2 regions of the Paenibacillus sp. FSL K6-2859 genome follow, and region 1 is predicted to be linked to the other one. Evidence: a T-box and tRNA genes for the amino acid it is inferred to sense, from the RefSeq annotation. Region 1 holds a T-box; the other holds one or more tRNA genes.

Region 1 (7,596 bases):
GGACATGAGCGGAGAAGCTGGAAGTCGTTCAGATATCCGTTTGCCGGAAGCGCAGTGTGAGCTTTTGCAGCGTATGAAGATGCTGGGCAAGCCTATTGTGGTGGTGTTATTTAACGGACGCCCACTGGATCTTAGTGGCGTGATCGAGAACGCGGATGCTATTCTGGAAGCCTGGTTCCCAGGAAGCGAGGGCGGCGCGGCGATTACCAGCCTACTGTATGGTGACGAGAATCCGTCAGGAAGATTAACGATGTCTTTCCCTGTATCTGTTGGGCAAATTCCGGTCTATTATAATCATTTCAACACTGGACGCCCTCTTGGACCGGGTGCGGACAAACGTTATGTCTCACAATATCTGGACATTCCTAATGAGCCGTTTCTGCCATTTGGCTTCGGTCTAAGTTATACGACATTCAGCTACAGTGAGCCGCTCCTTTCCGGTGAAATCATGACGAAGGATCAGCCTATTAAGGTGACTGTTACGGTGACTAATACGGGCAATGTAAAAGGTGAAGAGGTAGTACAGCTCTATATCCGAGACATTTCAGGAGAAGTTGTCAGACCGATGAAGGAACTGAAGGACTTTGCCAAGTTCAGCCTCTCCCCGGGAGAAAGCAAGGAAGTAAGCTTTACGCTTACGGAAGAACAGCTTCGTTATTATCATAGCGATTTAAGCTTTAGCAGTGATCCGGGCAAATTCAAATTGTTTGTGGGTCCAAATAGCCAAGAGGTTAAAGAACGCGATTTTCGCTTAACATTAGCTTAAGTAGAATATATACGACACACGCTGTCGTAATCGAGGAGTGCAAAAATATGACTACTAATATGAATTCTAACATCCATTTAAACGCTGGAGACTTATCATTCACTTTTACAAACAGTGGGGACTTGTTCCAAGTTCTTCATGAACGGACAATGATCAATCAATTATTGCCTAATATTGTGGATGGCTCCTTATCCAATCTATATTTACGTATTCATAGTAATGGAAGCATTCAAGCTGTTCCTTTGCTGGGCATTCATTCTTCAAGCACTGTACGTAAGGCCGGGAACCGCTTGGTTTGGGAAGGTACTGCGGAAAATATTGAATATCAGGTTATTTTTACTCCTACGGCTCAAGGCGCATGGTTCTGGGATGTGAAGCTTTCGGGACATGAGGCAGATGTGGATCTCGTGTACGGACAAGATGTAGGTATTGCCGATATCGGTGCTGTTCGCAGTAATGAAGCCTACCTGTCACAGTATATTGATCATGCCGTATTCGAGGATCAGTCAAAGGGATATGTAGTATGCTCCAGACAGAATCAACCGCAAGGTGGCAAATTTCCATATCTACAACAGGGTGCAATCACTAAGTCAGCAAGCTTCTCGACAGATGGTTTTCAATTCTTTGGATTGTCTTATAAAGAGACTAATCAACCGGAAAGCTTGAGCCGGGAGCAATTAAGTAATGAAATCTATCAATATGAATTCGCTTATACTGCATTGCAATCGGAGCGGGTGAAATTGAGTGGGGAAGCAAGGTTTGTATTCTACGGATTGTTCAAACAAGATCATCCACAAGCGATCACTACCCTAGAATTTACGAATGATATCGCTGCGGCTTGGGATGCTGTAAAAGATTTACCTTTAGAAGCTGAAGCACCGCTCGAACGTTCTTTCCTCACGGAGGAGCTTGGTGCTCCGCTGGTGGCAGATTCTCTATCAGAGAATGAGATCGAAGGTCTGTTTCCAGTTCGTTATCAAGAGGAGAAAGAAGGAGACGTTCTACTGTCTTTCTTCACTGAAAATTATGAGCATGTAGTCCTAAAAGAGAAGGAATTACGCGTAGAACGCCCACATGGTCATATTCTGATGAGTGGGGATAACGCTCGACTTAACGATAAGGTTATCACGACAACTTCATATATGTATGGGATTTTCAACTCCCAAGTAGTCATTGGCAATACCAATTTCAACAAGCTAATGTCCAATCCTAGAAATGCGCTTAATATTCCAAAAGCTTCGGGACAACGAATTTATGTGCAGTGGAATGGCGAATACCGTCTACTGACCATGCCATCCCTGTTCGAGGTTGGTTTCAACTATGCCCGTTGGTATTACAGAACAGAAGGCGAATGCTTTATTATTACGAACTACACTACGGCAGATTCTCCGGAAATATTCCTGAATGTGCGTACGGAAAGCGGAAAAGCTTATCGCTATTTAGTCACTAATCAAATCACTATGAACGTTAATGAATACGAGCTTCCATATCAATGCAAGCAAGAAGAGGGAACTGTGACCTTCTCGGCGGACAGAAGCGCACTAAGTGCTGGAGAGTATCCTGACTTGCAGTATAAATTCCAGGTACAGGGAGCGGAGTTTACGCTTCAAGATGAAGGCAGATTCGTTACCAATGCTCCACACACAGATGCACCGTTAGCTGTTCTGGAGTTGTCGGCGAGCAGTGAGTGGACTTTGAATATTCAAGGCCTTCTGGATGGTAAGGAGATTCATTCGAGCAGCCGTACAGTTGAAGAGGAAATTTCCACATACCGCGAGTTCTATAGCGGGGTTATGAATGGCTTCCGCTTGACGCTAGGTGATGGGTCAGAAGGTGAGCTGTTTAAAGTGAATGCTCTGGCTTGGTGGTATACACATAATATGCTCGTCCATTATTCTGTCCCTCACGGGCTGGAGCAATATGGCGGCGCTGCCTGGGGAACTCGTGATGTGTGTCAGGGACCTGTGGAATATTTTATGGCTACGCAAAAATACGAACAGGTTCGTGAAATATTGCTGACGCTGTATGCTCATCAATATGAAGATGACGGTAACTGGCCACAGTGGTTCATGTTTGATAAATATACGAAGATTCAGCAAGAGGAAAGCCACGGGGATATTATTGTGTGGCCGCTCAAAGTGCTTGGAGACTATTTGGCAGTAACTAAAGATTACAGCATTTTGCAAGAAACAGTGCCGTATACTCGTAAGCATAGTTTTGACTTTACAGAGAAAGAAGCGACACTGCTGGATCATGCGCGGAAGGAAGTTGCGTATATTAAGAACCACTTCCTGCATGATACGCATTTGTCTTCTTACGGTGATGGAGATTGGGATGATACACTCCAGCCTGCGAATCCACAGTTGAAGCAATACATGGTTAGTAGCTGGACAGTGGCGCTTACCTATCAGACTCTTAATCAGTTCTCGGAAGTTCTTCGTTCCGTTGATCCAGCGGAAGCAGACGAGCTGAAGGCAATGGTGGATGGTATCCATGAGGATTTCAATACACATATGCTCCAATCTGAGGTGATTCCTGGATTCCTGTATATGGAAGATCCAGAGCAAGTGAAGCTTTTGGTACATCCGAGTGATAAGGAAACAGGAATCCAGTATCGTCTGCTGCCAATGACGCGCAGTATGATCAGTGAGCTATTAACTCCGGAACAAGCCGAAGCTCATTATGAAGTGATCCAAGATAAACTATTCTGTCCTGACGGTGTACGTTTAATGAACCGTCCAGCACAATATGTTGGCGGTGTAAGCAGTCATTTCAAACGTGCAGAGCAAGCTTCTAACTTTGGTCGGGAAATTGGACTTCAATATGTACATGCGCACATCCGTTATGTAGAAGCTATGGCTAAGCTAGGGAAAACCGATCAGGTCTGGAATGGCCTAGCAGCGATCAATCCGATCGGAATTCGCGATGTGGTGCCAAACGCTGAACTACGTCAAGCTAACTCCTATTTCAGTAGCTCGGATGGTAAATTTAACACTCGTTATGAGGCACAGGAGAATTTCGATAAGCTGCGTAATGGTGACGTGGCGGTCAAAGGCGGCTGGAGAATCTATTCCAGCGGTCCTGGGATCTACATGAATCAGTTAATCTCGAATGCACTAGGGATTCGTACCGAAGGCGGAGATTTAATTGTTGACCCCATCCTGCCGGAGTCGCTGGACGGCATGCGCTTTAGCTTTGAATATGCTGGTACTAAGGTAGACTTTATCTACCACCTTACGGGTGGGGAGAACAGTCGGATTACTATCAACGGTACAGAAGTGCAGGCTGAAGGTACACTTAATCGCTACCGCAGTGGCGGTGTTCGGATTAAGCGTGAGGACTTTGATCGTCTCTGCGTAGAAGCCGGGAATGTGATTGACATTTATAAGTAAGCTAATCATTAAAGGGCAATCTCTACGATAAGTGTAGAGATTGCCCTTTTTTTTGAAATACTACATACGGCTCGGTGTTGGTAATCCAAGTACTTCTAGCACATCACCTAAAGTGTTCTTAAATCTCGAAGTAAGCCAGAGGCGAAAGGCAATGGTCGCCGCCTCCCCTTTTAAAATCGGACAAGTAGAATAAAAATTATTGAAGAGAGTGGCTAAAGTATGTGCGTAAGTGCAGAGTATATTCGGCGTCAGTTCTACGCTTGCAGAATACAAGGTCTCCTCCCAGAGGCTAAGCTGTCTCAGCAGAGCAAGCTCTGCTTTTTCCATTTCGAGTGGGAATTGAATCTGTGAGGCATCTGTGTGGATTGGGAGGGTGGATTTGCCCAAAACACTACTAGCACGGGCATAGGTGTACATCAGATAAACTCCTGTGTTGCCGGATATTTCGGTAGCCTGTTTGAAGTCAAACACAATTTCTGTTCCCAGATTAAACCGCAGCAGATAATAGCGAATGGCAGCAGCTGCAATGATATGGCTGGGAAGCCCCTCTTTATCGGAGCGTGAATGTTCGATATTCTGTTCCATAAGCTTCACTAAATCGATCACCTTAACACCAATTCCTTGGCGCCCTGACATGGCATAAGAAGATTTTCCTTCCGAAATATTTATTCCCAGCTCGGCTGCGGAAGCCGGACTAAGGGACACCACACCATAACTCACATGATGGAGTTTCGCGGCTTGATCGTTATAACCTAATGCGCCCAAAGCCTGCTTAACCATTTGCTGCGGATATTCCTGTCTATAATCGATCACGTTAATAACACGATCCGCCTGTCCATAGGGCTCCTGGGTTCCAGTTAATCCTGTAGTCCATAAGCCGGACGAGAATTCACTGTAGGTGAAATCCTTGGTTAATAGACCAAATTTCCAGAGGTGATAGGCAATGTCTTTGGCAGTGTAAGTCAGAATACCATTCGAACGTACAAGTACCTTATCCATATGATGATCCTCCGAATCCGCTCCATTGCTAATCGCTGTCCCTTGCTTTAACACCCAGCAGCCTGCCAGCTTACCTTCAGTCTCCTGTACAAAAACCGTGGTTTGCTTCAATTGCTCAGATGCGGCTGCCCAGAATCCCTCTTTTAAAATATTACTTTCCCATACCAGCAGGTCATAGTGAATACCGAAACGCTTCATTTCCTCTACATGTTCTCTCACCATACGTTCAGCGACAAGGTTACCCAGCCACGCCTCATTGCCGTTACCCTGTTCCAGGGCATGCAGCATTTCTGTGCGCTTATGTGTCATCTCTGGATTCTGTGCATATTCTTTATTCACTTTGGCATAAAGATCCCAGCAATAATCACCAAAACGCTGATGATCTCCTTCCAACGGTACATTCAATAAACCAACGACTGTATCCGCTAACTGGTTGCCCAGATCATCGACGTAGTTATGGACCTCTACGTTATGTCCGGTTCTTTTCATTAGTCTGACCAGCGCATCGCCGATGCACGCATTTCTCAGGTGACCAACATGAGCAGCTTTGTTTGGATTGATTGAGGTGTGCTCGATGATGACCTTTTCCCCTGTGCTGTTGGGCAGTTCAAAGGAATGTTTAGCCCATATCCGCCAATCCATGTACAAATTAATAAATCCAGGAGCAGCTACTTCGACCTTTTGTAAAAAGCCTGTGTAGCTCTCTTGTAATTTAAGCTCTGCTTTTACTAACTCTGCTATGACGAGAGGTGATTTGCGCAGGATTTTGGCTAGCTGCATAGCAATATTGCAGGAATAATCACCATGCTCTAGATTAGCGGGCTGCTCGATCAGAATAGGAACATCGTTTGGGTAAGGAATTTCTAAGGTGTGGAATACTTTTTTTACACTTTGTTCAATGCTGTTTTTGATGGTTTGACTTAACATTTTATACCCTCCTTTGAAAATACAAAAAAGCCCTCGTCTCAAAAGAGACGAGGGCTTTAGCGCTCGCGGTACCACTCTCGTTGCTAAACAGACGTTTAGCCACCTTACAGGATAACGGTCTTCAGCCGGGACTTCCTACTTGGGTTCAGAAGTCCATCTCACGGGTGCGCTTCATTAAGTGATCTGTACCGGCTTACACTTACCCGGCTCGCTGAGGACTAGAACACCTTAACTACTCTCCCGCTCATCGATGCTTGAATAATTTTAATCAGTATAACGAATATTTTGAAAAAAGCAATAGGGCGAAACTCGGTATCAATCTGGAAACGCTTGAGTTTTAGATTGTCCGATAAGTAATTACAAACTCACAAAACAGAAGGGGCTCTCATTATTGAGTGAAAATTCCTTTGCATAAATGTCCACGCATTAACTTTAAATACAGAATATTACTATATAGAGCTATTAATTATGGATCATATTACTAGTTTTATAGTTTGTATTTTTTCAAATTGAGTGAAAGAGAGGAGTGAATAAAGATGGAATTATTTTCAACCGGACCTATAGATAATAGTCCAATTCTGGGGATCAGACAAACACAAATCGTAACAGTAAAAGTGGTTAATCGGGATTCTCTTAATCCTTATAATCTCGTCATTCAAGGCTTTTTTCTAAATGGATCAAGAACGATGTATGTGAATGAAATGGTAAATCTCACACCTAACCAAGTTCTAACTAGGAACTATTTTGCAGATTTAGATGCATTTGAATTTGTGTTTGCAACATTAGAAGAAGTTGAAGCACAGGTAGGGATCTCGGTCTGGGGAAAACAGACTTCGGGGCAATTGGTAGATCCTCATCGTGTAGTAGCATGGGAGAAGCACGCAGAAATAATCTAAAGGAGTGTTGAGAATTGAGCTATTTATCTACCGGGCCGATAGATAATACCATGGTGGGTGGGATACGACCTACTCAACATGTTACGATCAAAATCGATAACCGAAGCGATGTTACTTCTTCTACGGTTCTCGTCCAAGGATATTATATGGATGGGACAAGAACTTTGTATGTTAGTCAGCTTATTAACGTAATGCCTGAGCAAGTCATAACCAATGATTATTATGCTGATTTTGATGCATTTGAATTTATATTTACGACTTTAAGCCTGGTAGATGATCCTATTCAAGTTTCAGTATGGGGGAAAAATAGCTCAGGGCAAATCGTTACTGCTCACCGACTTGTTCATTCAGAATTACTCGGAGCAACCGTAGGGGCAACTGGGGCTACAGGTGATACAGGAGTGACTGGAGCGACGGGAGCAGACGGAGCTACTGGTGCGACGGGGGCTGATGGAGTAGCTGGTGCAACCGGAGCTGCCGGAGCAACGGGAGCCGATGGAGTGACTGGTGCAACGGGAGCCGATGGAGCGACAGGAGCAACGGGAGCCGACGGAGTGACTGGAGCAACGGGAGCCGATGGAGCGACTGGTGCGACCGGAGCCGATGGAGCGACTGG
Region 2 (7,596 bases), 5.4 Mb from region 1:
TAACTTAAAATATAAGAGAGTATAAGTTTTACACCTATACTTTATGGTTTATATTTCTCGCTTAAACGCTTACCGTCCTTACAAGGACACCGAAGGCTTTTATGCTTGTATATATGAATGACGTACTTATTTCAGAAAGAGGTGAGACCCTTGTCTTTTGCGGCCCTTACCAAAAAAGAGCTGACGATGGTGGAGAGTGAGCCCTGTTGTGAGAAGGCGGAAATGTCAGCACTTATCCGTATGAATGGATCTGTGCAGCTTTCAAGCAAAAAGGTGATTCTCGACATTTCGACGGAGAACGCCGCGATTGCAAGGCGGGTATATTCTTTGCTTAAGAAATATTACCAGGTCCATATTGAGCTACTCGTGCGTAAAAAAATGCGTTTGAAGAAAAATAACGTGTATATCGTTAGAATCCCCAGCCGCGTACAGGAGATCTTAAATGATCTCAGAATTGTGTCCGAAGGATTTATTTTTACCGACGGTATTGATAAAGAGATTGTTGGGAATAACTGCTGTAAGCGTGCTTATTTGCGGGGTGCTTTTTTGGCGGGCGGATCGGTTAATAATCCGGAGGGTTCCTCTTACCATTTGGAGATTTCCTCGATGTATGAGGAGCACTGTAAAGCGCTAGTTGATCTGGCTGGTGAATTTCACCTAAACGCACGCTGCATTGAACGTAAAAAAGGGTTCATTCTATACATTAAAGAAGGCGAGAAGATTATCGAATTCTTAAGTCTGATCGGCGCGCATCAAGCGTTGTTCAAATTTGAGGATGTAAGAATTATGCGTGATATGCGTAATTCCGTGAATCGGATCGTGAACTGCGAGACCGCGAATCTCAATAAAACGATAAGTGCCGCGGTGCGGCAGATTGAGAATATCAAATTGCTGCAGCGAGAAGTGGGGCTGGAGAGCTTGCCGGATAAACTGCGGGAAGTTGCAGAAATCCGAATGGCACATCCAGATATCAACCTTAAAGAGGTTGGTGAAATGCTGAAAGGTACGGTTAGTAAGTCCGGAGTAAATCATCGACTTCGTAAGATTGATGAACTGGCGGACAAGGTTCGAGGCGGCTAGTCACTTTTTTTCTAGTGTGGTTTACGTTATAATGATATAATAATATAAAATTAATGTGAAATTTTTGGGGAGAACTCAATTAGGGGGTAAGCGTTTCATGACAAAGCACCCGGTAGTTGTTCGGTTGAAGACAGGGCTACACGCTCGACCGGCAGCATTGTTTGTGCAAGAAGCTAACAAGTTTTCGTCGGAGATTTTCGTGGAAAAAGACGATAAAAAAGTAAACGCCAAAAGTATTATGGGTATTATGAGCCTAGCGATCAGTTCCGGCACGGAGATCTATATCAGCGCGGATGGTGCAGACGCCGATCAAGCTGTAAACGCTTTGACGAGTCTCGTCAGCAAAGAAGAGCTTGAGAACCAATAATCTTTTGACATGACTTTTTATTGCATGACTAAAAAGCCCCTAGGGGCTTTTTTTAATACCAAAAAATAGATTTAAGATGTGCAACATTTACCAGAATGACTCGTCTAGAGGATAATAACAAATCACAAAAGATGAAAGGGGCTGGCAAATATGAAAGGTTTGGTAAAGAAGATTGGTTCAGTGTTGATTGTAGGGAGTTTGTTAATTGGAGGAATTGGTATGAGTGGTGTCTCCCAGGGTCCTACAAAGGCTTACGCAGATGAAGTGCAGAAAAATGTTGTTAGTGTAGTAGGTAAAGGCGAATTGTCCATCAAGCCGGATATTGTATACTTGTCCATCGGAGTAGATACTACGGCGTCAACTGCGCAAGAAGCACAAAAAACAAATGCTGCTAAAATCCAAAAGATCACTACCCTATTGAAAGGGACTTGGAAAATCGCAGATAAAGATATTCAAAGCACCCAATTCTATGTGCAACCCAACTATAGTTATAGCGAAAAAGAAGGACAGCAAGTAAAAGGATACAACGCGAATCATACGCTGTTAGTGTCTTATAGAGATCTGACTAAGGTTGGTGAATTGCTTGACGCTGCATCTGCAGCAGGGGCAAACAATCTCGGAAATGCACGTTTTTCTGTGGAAGATACTTCTGCCTTTGAAGCTCAGGTGATTGAAAAGGCGATGGCGAACGCAGATGTTAAGGCAGGAGCTATTGCTAAGGCAGCTAAACGTAGCTTAGGCCAAGTGCTCACGGTTAGTCAAAATGATGGCGATATTACTCCAGTATATTTTGAACAAAATCTAAAAATGGATATGGCTGCAGCAGATGCTGGTGCAAGCACATCCGTACAACCGGGAGTAGTTAAAGTTACAACACAACTAAGCGTTATGTATGAATTGAAATAGTAGCCTACAAGATGAATACAGAGAGAAGAGGTAATCTTCCGCTTAATAGTGGGGGATGCCTCTTTTTTGTGTAAGCTCTCTGGGATTATGTTTAATTAATTGGAAAGGAGAGGGAAAACAAGATGATGAATATCTCAAAAGAAATCGTACGCAAATGGGGCATAGGTTTGATGTCGGCGGGGTTATTGCTTGGTGGAGGATTACTGCCTAGTGATACGGGTTATGCAGCGTCTGATCAGGCGAAGAGCAAGGCTAATGCTTCAAGTATAGTATTAAAGGCGAACGGGGTGATTTCGCAGCAGACAGGTATTGTGCAGGAAGGGAAGGTCTGGATCCCAATTACCTTTATGCGTGATGTGCTGGGATTACCTCTCACTTATGATAAAGAAGAAAATGCATACACGATTGGAAAAGGGACGGCTAAAGCCAAGTTAACGCTATCTAGTTTTGGTACTTCTATCTGGGTGAACAACTATTACATTCGGGAATATGAAGGAAAGCTAATAAACAATCGTCTCTATGTTCCATCCGGTCTCTTAAATGATTATTTGGGCTATAAAGTGGATTGGACTCTAGGCTCTAGTAAGCTGAACGTGATGAACAGACCACAGAACGCATTGACAGTAACCACTGAGACCTATGCTAAAGATCGAAAAGAGGCTTTAATCCAGCTTGATTATCCGAAAATTAGTGGACTGAGTCAATCCGCTGCGCAAAAGGCCATGAACGATACCTTGAAAGAAAGTGCCATGAGATTCGCCGCAGGGGCAGAGCAGGATATCTCCAATCGTTCTGGGTCAGAGCCCAAGTATACTTATGATATAGATTATGTAGTGACCTACAATCAGAATGGTGTGATTAGTTTGCTGATGTCACAGTATAGCGATACGGGCGGGGCTCATGGCATGACCAACCGGGAGGCGTTTACCTTCTCGCTCAAGGATGGCAAACGTCTATTGCTGGGCGATCTTTTTGGTGCTAACCCAAACTACAAAAAAACGTTAAATGCTAAGTTGAACAAGCTGGTAAAAGCGGAGGAAAGTTATTTGGGAGGATTCAACGGATTGAATACGGAAAAGTATTTTTATCTGAAGGATGATCAGGTCGTTCTGTTCTTCCAATTGTACGAATACACAGCATATGCTGCGGGGTTCCCCGAATACCCCTTTACTTTCAAAGAACTGTTGCCGGAAGGCGGTAGCCCATTTGCTGCTGTAAAATAAATAGTAAAGTCGTAAACGCGGGTGTCAGCACTGGACATCTCCCCCTTACCAGAATCACCTCGAATTCATATGCTAAATGGAGTAACTAGTTTATGAACGGGGGAGAGCTATGAGCTATCAATACACTGCAATTGGCGATTCCTTGACGACTGGATTTGGCGCTCTGCCAGGTAACGGTTTTGTACCGGTGTACCGTAGAATGGCGGAAGGGAGACTGCGTTCTAATGTGGCCTCTACGAATTTGGGCGTGAATGGATTGACTACTTCTGAACTGGAACAGCGGCTACGGGGGAGTGCAATGACTCGCGAAGCCATTCGAGCAGCCGACATTATCACGCTATCCATCGGTGGCAACGATTTAATTCATGCTGCAAAGGCTGCAGCTAGACAACCTGGGAATTTATCTAAAGAGCTGGGAAGATCACTGCAGGAATGCAAACAAAATTTCGCTGTCATTATGAGTATTCTTTTCCAATTGAAAGCGGGGGCACGTAGACCTTATATCATTCGAATTGTGGGATTGTATAATCCCTATCCTCAGGTAGTAGGCGCTACAGAGTGGGTGAAGCAGTTTAACCGCTATGCATCGCAGTATAGTAGCCGAGTAGTTGGATTTGCTTCTATTTATGGTGAGTTTGCAGGAAATGAGAGAGGCCTTTTATCGTTTGACCACTTACATCCTAATGGCCGAGGCTACCGTGTGATTGCTGAGAAACTCAATGCGCTTGGTTATGGTGGTTTGATTTAATTGAGATTCATTTGTAATGGGGGGCTGAAAAGCAAAGAGGCTGTGCACTAACCATCAAGTGGATAGTGTACAGCCTCTTTGTGTTGTTTTATAGCTTACACACCGCTAGGCAGTGTTTTCTCGATGACTTTATCAACGATACCGTAAGCTGCCGCGTCTGCAGCAGTCATGAAGTAATCACGATCTGTATCCTTCTCAATACGTTCCAGGGGTTGACCCGTACGTTCTGCAAGAATGCGATTCAGCTTATCGCGCAATTTGAGGATACGGCGAGCGCGGATTTCGATATCCGTTGCTTGACCTTGAGCACCACCCAGAGGTTGGTGAATCATGATCTCACTGTTAGGAAGTGCGAAGCGTTTGCCTTTAGCACCAGCGTTAAGCAGGAAAGCTCCCATGGAAGCTGCCATACCGACACAGATGGTGGAAACGTCTGGCTTAATGTACTGCATTGTATCAAAAATAGCCATACCTGCAGTGATGGAACCACCAGGGCTATTCACATAAAGGTGAATGTCCTTCTCAGGATCTTCGGCAGCCAAGAACAGCATTTGTGCGATGATAGAATTGGCTACCACGTCATTAACCTCCGTTCCAAGGAAAATGATGCGGTCCTTCAGCAGGCGGGAATAGATGTCATAAGCGCGCTCACCGCGGTTGCTCTGTTCTACTACCATAGGAATATAACTCACGTGGAAAACCTCCTTGATATTGGTTCTTCAAATGTATTCATTTTTACTCTTGCCGTATTACCCACATGATAAACAAATTCAAACAAAAAGTCAAAGAAAGTCAAACTTATATTCAAAAAAAAGAGCCGACATGCGGCTCTTTGGTTAAGTAGTAGTATAGGCACTACTAAATTATGTACAAAAGTGAAATTAATGGCGCGCCCGCCAAGAATCGAACTTGGATCTCAGGCTTCGGAGGCCTACGTCATATCCATTGGACCACGGGCGCAACAAAAATGATTATAATATAATTCCTGAGCAATTGCAATGAATTTAATAATACAGAGCAGGACACTATCCTTTTTCTTAAAGGTAGACAAGCTTATATTCGTTTTCACTCAGAGATAGAATCTGGATAGTTAATGACAGGTTTTAGGTGCTTTAACTCTTTCCCAATCTTATAAATGTATAAGAAGACAAGCGCTTGAGAATTCTACTCTCGGAAGACTTGCACTTCGAGCAATATTTGGTTAGAATATGAGTGGGACTTAAAAAGTTTACCCGGGACATTTTGAGACCATGAACAAGGGAATAGAGGAAGACGAAGTTGCAGGAGTGAAAGCATGCGTAATTTATTAGATATCCAAAAGCAGCTTCTGCCTGATCTCATGGAAACCCTTAAGAGACGGTACACGATTCTTCATCAGATCATGCTGTCCGATATCATTGGACGCAGAACGCTTGCCGCTTCGCTTGATATGACTGAGCGGGTACTGCGTGCCGAGACGGATCTTCTGAAATCGCAAGGGCTCATTGAGATCGAGAGCGTTGGTATGCGCATTAGCGCTGCTGGGCGCAGACTGCTTGATTTGCTAGAGCCGGTCGTTAAGAGCCTGTTTGGTCTGGATGAGCTGGAAGAGAAAATTCGGGCAACATACGGTCTGGATAAAGTCATTGTGGTGCCGGGTGATTGTGAGTCATCACCATTCACCAAACGTGAGCTTGGCCGCGCAGGTGCAAAAGCGCTGCTCAGTGTCCTCCGTACAGATGATATTGTTGCTGTCACAGGTGGATCAACGCTTGCCGATATGGCTGATCAACTGACACCGCCGTTATCCCTTTCCTATAAGAACGCCTGGTTTGTTCCAGCGCGTGGCGGATTAGGAGAGAGTATGGAGATTCAAGCCAATACGATTGCCTCTACAATGGCAAAACGGGTTGGAGCGAATTACCGGTTGCTGCATGTCCCTGATTTACTTAGTGGGGATGCCTATCAGTCATTAGCACTTGATTCTAATATTGGAGAGATTGTACAAATCATCCGCAGTTCGCGTATTATTGTACATGGGATTGGGGATGCCATTGAAATGACTCGCCGCCGCAAGCTGGATGAGGCTACTGTCTCAGAAATCCAGGGTGAGGGAGCAGTGGCAGAATCCTTTGGATATTATTTTAATGAAGATGGTCAGGTTGTGCATACGATGCTTACGATGGGATTACGTCTAGAAGATATTGTTCGGACGGAAACTGTCATCGGTATTGCCGGAGGCAAGCCAAAGGCCAAAGCTATTCATGCCATGCTGCGTTTCGGGCAGGAGAATATTCTCGTCACGGACGAGGCTGCTGCTGTGGAAATAGGCAAGGAGATTGACAATCAGTTACAGATATCGTCGTAACTTACTAGAACATATATCTTGCATTATACTTAACATTGTTGTCATGACAGGCTTCACGGTCTGTTTTGAATAAATAAAACGAATTCTAGGAGGAACTATTCAATGAGTGTAAAAGTTGGAATTAACGGATTTGGACGTATTGGACGCCTTGCTTTCCGCCGTATTCAAAATGTAGAAGGTATCGAAGTGGTAGCAATCAACGACTTGACTGACGCTAAGATGCTTGCTCATTTGCTTAAATATGATACAACTCAAGGTAAATTCCAAGGTGATGTTGAAGTGCATGACGGCTTCTTCAAAGTCAATGGCAAAGAAGTTAAGGTTCTTGCTAACCGTAACCCTGAAGAATTGCCATGGGGCGACCTAGGCGTTGATATCGTACTTGAGTGCACAGGTTTCTTCACAACTAAAGAAGCAGCTGAAAAACACTTGAAAGGTGGAGCTAAGAAAGTAGTTATCTCCGCTCCAGCTACTGGCGACATGAAAACTGTCGTTTACAACGTTAACGATGACATTCTTGATGGTACTGAGACTGTTATTTCCGGCGCATCTTGCACTACTAACTGCCTAGCTCCAATGGCAAAAGTATTGAACGACAAGTTCGGTATCGTTGAAGGCTTGATGACTACAATTCACGCTTACACTGGCGACCAAAACACTTTGGATGCTCCACATGCTAAAGGTGACTTCAGACGTGCTCGTGCAGCAGCTGAGAACATCATCCCTAACACTACTGGTGCTGCTAAAGCAATCGGTCTGGTTATTCCAGAACTTAAAGGTAAATTGGATGGTGCAGCTCAACGTGTTCCAGTTGCAACTGGTTCCCTGACTGAGCTTGTAACTGTTCTTGATAAGAGCGTTACTGTTGAAGAAATCAACGCAGCTATGAAAGCAGCTTCCGATCCAGACACTTATGGTTACACTG

What was found. The T-box of region 1 lies ahead of MHB64_RS24910 (arginine--tRNA ligase). A T-box ahead of a tRNA ligase gene usually reads a tRNA of that ligase, here a tRNA-Arg.
Region 2: it encodes a tRNA-Arg, which carries the amino acid that the T-box ahead of MHB64_RS24910 (arginine--tRNA ligase) is inferred to sense. The anticodon was not compared.

The regions. Positions count from the first base shown of each region.
Region 1 covers NZ_JBBOYU010000001.1:5,575,961-5,583,556, reverse strand. Annotated here, with positions in the region: gene bglX (beta-glucosidase BglX) at 1-766, shown strand, start outside; gene MHB64_RS24915 (GH36-type glycosyl hydrolase domain-containing protein) at 814-4,158, shown strand; gene MHB64_RS24910 (arginine--tRNA ligase) at 4,219-6,084, opposite strand; T-box leader at 6,125-6,341, opposite strand; gene MHB64_RS24905 (hypothetical protein) at 6,621-6,980, shown strand; gene MHB64_RS24900 (beta strand repeat-containing protein) at 6,995-7,596, shown strand, end outside.
Region 2 covers NZ_JBBOYU010000001.1:180,202-187,797, forward strand. Annotated here, with positions in the region: gene MHB64_RS00875 (gluconeogenesis factor YvcK family protein) at 1-3, shown strand, start outside; gene whiA (DNA-binding protein WhiA) at 151-1,080, shown strand; gene MHB64_RS00885 (HPr family phosphocarrier protein) at 1,178-1,447, shown strand; gene MHB64_RS00890 (SIMPL domain-containing protein) at 1,598-2,353, shown strand; gene MHB64_RS00895 (PdaC/SigV domain-containing protein) at 2,476-3,576, shown strand; gene MHB64_RS00900 (GDSL-type esterase/lipase family protein) at 3,686-4,324, shown strand; gene clpP (ATP-dependent Clp endopeptidase proteolytic subunit ClpP) at 4,420-5,016, opposite strand; tRNA gene MHB64_RS00910 (tRNA-Arg) at 5,210-5,284, opposite strand; gene MHB64_RS00915 (sugar-binding transcriptional regulator) at 5,619-6,671, shown strand; gene gap (type I glyceraldehyde-3-phosphate dehydrogenase) at 6,774-7,596, shown strand, end outside.